Regions from separate parts of the Kumtagia sp. genome, predicted to be linked through region 1. Evidence: riboswitches for the same ligand, from Rfam matches in the RefSeq annotation. Region 1 holds a riboswitch; the other holds the start of a gene.
The links. A riboswitch is a leader RNA that binds a small molecule or an ion and turns the genes downstream of it on or off. The one in region 1 is predicted to bind S-adenosylmethionine.
Positions count from the first base shown of each region.

Region 2: it holds a riboswitch for S-adenosylmethionine, as region 1 does, so the genes downstream of both, metA (homoserine O-acetyltransferase MetA) here and AC5JDC_RS27320 (O-succinylhomoserine sulfhydrylase) in region 1, are expected to answer to the same signal.

Region 1 is NZ_JCACER010000102.1:947-5,108, reverse strand. Features, by position in the region: gene AC5JDC_RS27330 (antifreeze protein) at 1-31, shown strand, start outside; gene apaG (Co2+/Mg2+ efflux facilitator ApaG/CorD) at 246-638, opposite strand; gene AC5JDC_RS27320 (O-succinylhomoserine sulfhydrylase) at 712-1,905, opposite strand; SAM riboswitch at 1,962-2,039, opposite strand; gene AC5JDC_RS27315 (2'-deoxycytidine 5'-triphosphate deaminase) at 2,113-3,201, shown strand; gene AC5JDC_RS27310 (hypothetical protein) at 3,642-4,067, opposite strand; gene AC5JDC_RS27305 (ion transporter) at 4,103-4,162, opposite strand, start outside.
Region 2 is NZ_JCACER010000037.1:60,547-64,708, reverse strand. Features, by position in the region: gene msuE (FMN reductase) at 907-1,464, shown strand; SAM riboswitch at 1,671-1,748, shown strand; gene metA (homoserine O-acetyltransferase MetA) at 1,804-2,745, shown strand; gene AC5JDC_RS14060 (hypothetical protein) at 2,977-3,252, shown strand; gene AC5JDC_RS14055 (class I SAM-dependent methyltransferase) at 3,278-4,009, opposite strand; gene gloB (hydroxyacylglutathione hydrolase) at 4,116-4,162, shown strand, end outside.

The DNA of each region.
Region 1 (4,162 bases):
CAGCCTCTGCAACACCAGGCTGAAGGGGTGACGCCACCCGGCGCCGGCGCGGCTTCCTCGAAGCGCAAGCCTTGCAGGACGTCGACGCAGTGCCTTCGATCGAACTCGGCGTGTTCGAGCGTCAGAAACCCTGACGCGTTCGCAGGCTTGGCTCAGGGGACAGTTTACTTTCTTTCGGCAGAAAGCCGCAGCGGTTCAGAAGTCGCGCGGGCCGAAAAAAGTAAACTGTCCCCGGCGCTTATTCCTCAATTCACCGTGCGCCTCCCATCCGGGAGGTCGAGCGAAAAAGCCGGAATGGCGACGTCGAACGTGTCGCCGCGCGCGTTGCGCATGGTGTAGCGGCCGACCATGATGCCGGACGGCGTCGAGAGCGGGCAACCCGACATGTACTGGTAGCTGTCGCCCGGATCGAGCTCCGGCTGCTCGCCGACCACGCCCGGCCCGCGCACTTCCTCGACGCGGCCGGTTCCGTCGGTGATGTGCCAGTAGCGCGACAGGAGCTTCACGTGCTCGTCCGACTGGTTGTCGATGGTGACGCGGTAGCCCCAGACGTAGCGGCCCGCCTCGGGGTCGGAGCGGTCGGCCAGGTAGAAGGGCTCGACGCTCACTTCGATGTCGTGCGTCATGGTCCGGTACATGATGCGCTCCATAACGCCGTCAGGATCAACCTTGAAGACGGCGAGGTCAACCCGTCCTTTGGGTCCGGGAGGCCTATGCCGCCGCCTTCAGCGCCCGCTCGATGTCGGTCACAAGGTCGCCGGCATCCTCCAGCCCGACCGACAGCCTGACCGTGCCGGGGCCGATGCCGAGCTCGGCCCGCGCCTCGTCGGTTAGGTTCTTGTGCGTGGTCGTCGCCGGGTGCGTGATCAGGCTCTTGGCGTCGCCGAGATTGTTGGAGATCAGCACGATCTTCAGCGCGTTCTGGAAGGCGAAGGCCGCCTTCTTGCCGCCCTTCAGCTCGATGCAGATCAAAGTGGAGCCGCCGCTCATCTGCCGCTTCACCACGTCGGCCTGCGGATGGTCGGCGCGGCCGGGATAGATGACCCGGGCGATTTCCGGGCGCTCCGCCAGGAAGTCGGCGATCTTTGCGGCGCTCTCGGTCTGCTGGCGCACCCTGAGCGGCAGCGTCTCCAGCCCCTTCAACAGCGTCCAGGCGTTGAACGGCGACAGGCTGGGGCCCGTATGGCGGAAATAGTCGTGAAGGTTCTCGTCGATCCACTTCTTGTCGGAGAGGATGACGCCGCCGAGGCAGCGGCCCTGCCCGTCTATGTGCTTGGTGGCGGAATAGACGACGACATGCGCGCCGAGCTGCAGCGGCTTCTGCTGCAGCGGCGTGGCGAACACGTTGTCGACCACCAGCCGCGCGCCGATCTCGTTGGCGAGCTTCGCCACCGCGGCGATGTCGATCACCTCCAGCGTCGGATTGGTCGGGCTTTCCAGGAAGAACAGCTTTGTGTTCGGCCGCACCGCCTTGTGCCAGTTGGCGATGTCCGTGCCGTCGACCAGCGTCGCCTCGATGCCGTAGCGCGGCGCCAGCGTCTCCACCACCCAGCGGCACGAGCCGAACAGCGCGCGCGCCGCCACGATGTGGTCGCCGGCGCGAAGGCCGCACAGGATCGCCGAGGTGACGGCGGCCATGCCCGACGAGGTGGCGCGCGCGTCCTCGGCGCCTTCCAGCGCGCACATGCGCTTCTCGAACATGTCGACGGTGGGATTGGCGTAGCGCGAATAGATGAAGCCCGGCGTCTCGCCCTTGAAGCGGGCTTCGGCGGCTTCGGCGCTTTCGTAGACATAACCCTGGGTGAGAAAGATCGCCTCCGACGTCTCGCCGTGGTCGGAGCGCAGCGTGCCCCCGTGGACGAGGCTCGTCGCCGGCTTCCAGTCGCGTTCAGCGTCATGCGTCATGGGCGTTCCCCAAAAAACAAAAAACCGGCCGCGACGTCGCAACCGGTCCATATGGCCTTGGCGGCCCGACGGTCCTTTAGCGACTTGTTTAACGTGGCTGCAAGCCGACCGGCCAAATCACCACGGGATAAACCTCCCCATAAACCCGCCACACGCTTGCGTCAATCATGCGGTTGGCTAAAGCAGGATGTCCAACCGGAGCCGGCCGTGCGCGAAGAGGGAATATTAGCCGATCACCAGATCGCAGCCTTGTTCCACGGCGGCGCTCTGGCCGCCGCCCGGCCGCTCGACGCCGACCAGATCCAGCCGGCCAGCCTCGACCTGCGCCTCGGCGAAAAAGCCTACCGCGTGCGCGCCAGCTTCCTGCCGGGGCGCGAGCATCGCGTCGCCGACAAGCTCGCCCGGCTGAAGCTGCACGAGATCGACCTCAGCAACGGGGCGGTCCTGGAGACCGGCTGCGTCTACATCGTGCCGCTGCTGGAGAGCCTGAAGCTGCCCGCCGACGTCGCGGCCTCCGCCAACCCGAAGAGTTCGACCGGCCGCCTCGACATCTTCACCCGGGTGATGACCGATTTCGGCCAGGAGTTCGACAAGATCGCCACCGGCTATGCCGGGCCGCTGTGGCTGGAGGTCAGCCCGCGCACCTTCCCGATCGTCGTGCGCGCCGGCTCGCGCCTGTCGCAGATCCGCTTCCGCAAGGGCAATGCGGTGATCGGCGAGTTCTCGCTGCAGATGCTGCACGACACCGAGACGCTGGTCGCCGCCGAGGAGCCGAACATTTCGGGCAGCGGCATCGCGCTGTCCATCGACCTGATGGGCGACGCGAACGGCCTGGTCGGCTATCGCGGCAAGCACCACACCGGCATCGTCGACGTCGACAAGCGCGCCGCCCACGATGTGTTCGACTTCTGGGAGCCGCTCTACCGCCGCGGCGAGCCGGGCGAGCTGGTGCTCGACCCCGACGAGTTCTACATCCTGGTCAGCCGCGAGGCCGTGCACGTGCCGCCGTCCTACGCCGCCGAGATGACGCCGTTCGACCCGCTGGTCGGCGAGTTCCGCGTCCACTATGCCGGCTTCTTCGACCCCGGCTTCGGCCATTCGGCGGCCGGCGGCACTGGCAGCCGCGCCGTGCTGGAGGTGCGCAGCCACGAGGTGCCCTTCATCCTCGAGCACGGCCAGGTGGTCGGCCGGCTGGTCTACGAGCACATGCTGTCGCGGCCGAAGACGCTCTACGGCACCGACCTCGGCTCCAACTACCAGGCGCAGGGCCTGAAGCTGTCGAAGCATTTTCGCTGAGCGGGGCGTGGCGCAGGGGACAGCCATTGGTTTCCGGAGGGCGACCGGGCGGCAAAGCGTTCGATCGCGCAATGCCCTGTAGCTCGGAGTACGCTCCCCAGTTCTGCGCCGCCGGCACTCTCCGCCACCGGTACGGCATGGATCCTAGGGTCTTCGCCTCCGCTGCGCTCCGGCTCCGCCCTAGGATGACGAATGCATTGATATTGTTGGCTAATCGCCAAGGTTGAAGATTTGCGGAAACGCTCCTCTCTTCGTCATCCTATGGCGGAGCAGGCCGAAGGCCGTCGCGCAGACCATAGGATCCATGCCGGAACGCCAGCGAAGTGCTCCGGCGGTGCGGAAGTCCCACATCCTTGAGCAAAGCCGGGTGGTCGGTTAGCTGGTCTAAGAGCATATGCTGACCCCGCCAAAGGCGCTACGGCACCGACCTCGGCTCCAAATCAGCGAAACATCGCATCCTTCGCCGAGCCCAGACATGCATAGAAACCGCCGATGAACATCAGCTCCCGCACGGTGTGGTGCGATCTGCCCCAATGGCGATAGCTTTTCTTCGCATCGAGGTCTTTCGAATCCCGAAGCAGCCCAGGCATCATGCTGCGCGTGCATCCGAGAACATGGGCGCGGGCGGAATCGATGCCGCAGGCCTTGCTTCCCGCGTTGAGGTCAGCCACCCGAAGACGACCGGTCTGCTGATCGGCATTGCGCAGCAGAAACCGGACTTGCCCGCTCGAATAGCCTTGGCCCGACAGGTATTGGCTGAGTTGGGCGCGCCCCGCCTTGTAGGAAACCTTGCTGCACTGGGCGGCCCCGGATGCATTGACCGCAGAAGCGAGCAGCGTGCTCAGCACGACGCCGAAGATCGTCAAGCTTCTTGCCATAGCCTTCCCCCGCAATGCCGCCGCTATCGTCCTTGTTCGTATACCGTCCGCAACTCCCGCAGCTCCGCGCGCAACGCCTTGAG
Region 2 (4,162 bases), on a different contig from region 1:
CGACGGGGACAGTTTACTTTTTTCGGCCCGCGCGACCTCTGAACCGCCGTGCCTTTCTGCCGAAAGAAAGTAAACTGTCCCCTGAGCATACGTCGTCCTCGCCACGCCCTGCATCGCAGTCTGGCCATTGAGAAGATCGGGAAGACGGGCGGCCGCAGGATCGCTCATCTAATTTTATATGCGACCTTTCGGCCGCCCGTCCGGTGCTTCTTCGCCGCTTCATTTCCGGGTCATGGGATCGTACTCGCTACTCCGGCTTAAGTGACGCCGGCGATATCCCGCTCATGACGGCTCCTCAGGCCATACCGGAGCCCCGTCCCGCTCAAGGACGGGATCGTTGGAAACTCTGAAGCAGCGCCGGACCTCGCGGCCACGTTAGCCGCTACCTTCCGGACACCGGCCCCTCCCCGCAGACCACCGTCATGATCGGCGTTCCCGCAGGAGGGACTGGGGGTAGTATAAGGGAGGTGGAGAGGCAGGGGATAAAATGCCGCGAAAAGCACCTGCCGCATCGCCGCGAGCTTCGCGGCGAAGACAGGTAAGTGCCGGGGACAGTTTACTTTTTTCCGCCAGCGCAAGCCTTGGGACGCCGCCGCTTTTCTGCGGAAAGAAAATAACTGTCCCCCTGAGCCCATCCGCGCGAGCGCGGCAGCGCGCTGCTTTCTGCGCAAACATACAAGACTGGCTGCCGCGATGGCCAAGCCCTGCAAGCCGACCGAGAAAGCCAGACACACGGACCGGACTTTTGCTTCGCCGGCGCGTCCGCGCGAGCCACGGATCGGCCGTTCCGGCGCATTTTTGGAAAACCCATCCTGCCGGCGGCGCGCTTTTGAAATTCCCTCGCTCATATAATTCCACAAAATCTGTAGAGTTTATGCTGAAAGATCGATCTGCCGGGAGCATGGAATGTCGAGGAAGCTTGTGGTGGGCGTGTCGGGGAACGTGACGCGCCCCTCGAAGACGAAGGCCTTCGTCGACCATATCGCCGGCCGGCTGGCGACAGCCATAGGAGCCGCCTCAAGCACCTTCGACATCGAGGATCTCGGCCCGTCGCTCGGCGGCGCCAGGCGGCTTGCCGATCTCGACCCGGCCGCCGTGAACCTCGTCGAGCAACTCCTGGGCGCCGACGTCCTGGTGGTCGGATCGCCGACCTACAAGGGCAGCTACACCGGCCTGTTCAAGCACTTCTTCGATCTCATCGAGCCGGCATCGCTGCGCGGCAAGCCCGTCATCCTGGCAGCCACCGGCGGCGGCGAGCGCCATTCGCTGATCGTCGAGCACCAGCTCCGGCCGCTGTTCGGCTTCTTCGAGGCGCTGACCGTTCCGACCGCGATCTACGCTTCCGACAAGGATTTCGCCGGCGGCGCGCTGGCGTCCGAAGCGATCCGCGCCCGCGCCGACCAGGCGGTGGCCGAGGCGAGCCGGATCATCGGCGGCCCGGCGCGCGTCAGCCTCGCCGCCTGAGCCGGCCCCGCCCCGCAAGCGCGTCCGGCCGGCGGGCACTCGTCTTCGCCCCAGGCGGCAAAACCAGCCATCGCCCACGGCAGCCTGTTCGACCCTCGCCGCCCAATGGCGAGGCGCCCGGCTGGTCGGCGTCCGACGACGATTTGCCGCCGCAATTCGCGGCGACGGCTCCCCATTGACGTGAAACCCCTTCCGGCAGTATGAGCGCTGCCATCCGTGGTGATTTGGCCGGTCGGCTTGCAGCCACGTTAAACAAGTCGCTAAAGGACCGTCGGCAGAACAAGCCGTTTGGACCGGGCGCGACGTTCGCGGCCGGTTTTTTTGTTTGGAGGCAGCACCATGCCGATCAGGATCCCCAACCAGCTTCCGGCCCGCGACGTGCTGGTTCGCGAGGGCGTCTCGGTCATGGACGAGCGCACGGCCATGCGGCAGGACATCCGGCCGATGCAGATCGGCCTGCTCAACCTGATGCCCAACAAGATCCGCACCGAGACGCAGTTCGCGCGCCTGCTCGGCGCCACGCCGCTGCAGGTCGAGCTGACCCTGGTGCGCGTCGGCAACCACAAGGCCAAGAACACGCCCGAGGATCATCTGATCTCCTTCTACCAGACGTGGGAGGAAGTGGCGGACCGGAAATTCGACGGCTTCATCATCACCGGCGCGCCGATCGAGCTTCTGCCGTTCGAGCAGGTCGACTACTGGGACGAGCTGACGCGCATCCTCGACTGGACGACGACCAACGTCCATTCCTCCTTCTTCATCTGCTGGGGGGCGATGGCGGCGGCCTGGCATTTCCACGGCGTTCCCAAGCACACGCTGGGCAAGAAGGCGTTCGGCGTGTTCCGCCACCACAACAACGCGCCGGCCTCGCCCTATCTCGCCGGCTTTTCCGACGATTTCGCCATTCCGGTATCGCGCTGGACCGAGGTGCGCGCCGCCGACATCCCGGCCGATTCGGGGCTCGAACTGCTGATGGAATCGAGCGAGACGGGGCCCTGCCTGCTGGCGGAAAGGGCAGCGAACCGGCTCTATATCTTCAACCACATCGAATATGATTCCACCTCGCTCAAGGAGGAGTTCGACCGCGACGTGGCCGCCGGCACGCCGATCGAGGTGCCGCACGAATATTACCCGGACGACGATCCGGCCCGGCCGCCGCTCAACCGCTGGCGCTCGCACGCGCATCTGTTGTTCGGCAACTGGATCAACCAGGTGTATCAGACGACGCCCTATGAACTGGAGGAGATCGGCAGGAGCAGCGCCGAAGCCGTCATCCAGTGATCCGCCCGCCAGCGGGCAGCCGCCAAGATTTCGACTGGCCGTGGTCCTGCGGAAGCGGCCTTTCGCCGCCTGCCGGGGCAAGCCCGACATGGGGCAGGCCAGCTGTGGAAATTTCATTCGCCGAATACTTGCGGTCCTGCAATTCCCGGCTACCTTGGCGAGTGTAGGGCAAGGTGATCGCCACGCGATCCACCGGGGGGATTGGGGGAAATCTTGAAACGATCCGCTTTGATGGCGGTGCTTGCTTTGGCCGCCGTGACGGGCTGCACGCAGACGCCGAAGACCGTGGACGAAGTCATCGCAGGTTGTGTGAGAAAGGTTCACGGTTGGCAGTACGGCTGGCAGATCGAAGCCGCCCAACTGATGCGCGTCAGTCGGGAAAAGATGCCGGAACTCTTCTGCAAGCGGATTGTGACCGCCGTTCAACAGGGCCGCCTCTCGAGCAAGGACGCTTATAACCTGGACAGGGCCGCTTCACCCGTCTGGAAGATCATCAAGGGCCAGTAAGGCGCGCTTGGCGAACGGTCCTCCGCTACCCCGTCGCTGCGCCCTGCGGGTTGAGCACCGGCACGAAGACGCGGCGCGAGGCGCGCTGCGCCACCGGCAGGCCCTGGTAGAGCCGCTTCTGCGCCTCCACCACGATGACGCCCGAGAAGATCGGCCAGAAGCGGCGGCCGGAGCGCTCCAGCATCGGCTGCAGCCGCATCATGAAGCGCCGCTTCGACGGCGGGAAAAAGAGCGCGTCCGACCAGGCCGCCGGGGTGAAGTTGGCGTCGCGCAGCAGCTCGTTGAGCTGGCTGCGCGAGAACGGCCGGCCGGTGCCGAAGGGCGTGTGCTCGAAGCGCGCCCACACGCCGCGCCGGTTGGGCACCACGATGACGGCGCGGCCGGCCGGCGCCAGCACCCGCCAGATCTCCTTCAGCGTCTCGCGCGGGTTCTCGGCGTGCTCGAGCGAATGCACCAAAAGAATGCGGTCGACCGAGGCGTCGACCAGCGGCAGTTCCTCGTCGAAGACCAGCACCGTCGACGAGGCGCCCTCGCGCGGCCAGCGCACCGCCCCTTGCGTCGCCGGCATGAAGGCGAAGCTGCGCTCGGCCGCCGGCCCGAAGCGCTCCAGCCAGGGCAGCGCGTAGCCGAGCCCGACCAGCCTTTCGCCGGGCAGGTTCGGCCAGATCGCCGAGAGCGCCATGGTGATCGAGCGTTCCGCCATCTGGCCGAGCGGCGAGGCATAGAAGGCGCGCAGGTCGACGATGTCCGAATTCATGGTGCGAACGGTAGCCGCGCCGCCGCCTCAGTTCAACATCGGCGGATGGCGGGATGACAGCGCCGGACCACCGCTCTATCTATGCGGCGAACAGGAGAGGTGCCCAATGCCGATCGACATCGACCAGTTCATGTGCCGCACCGACAATTTCGG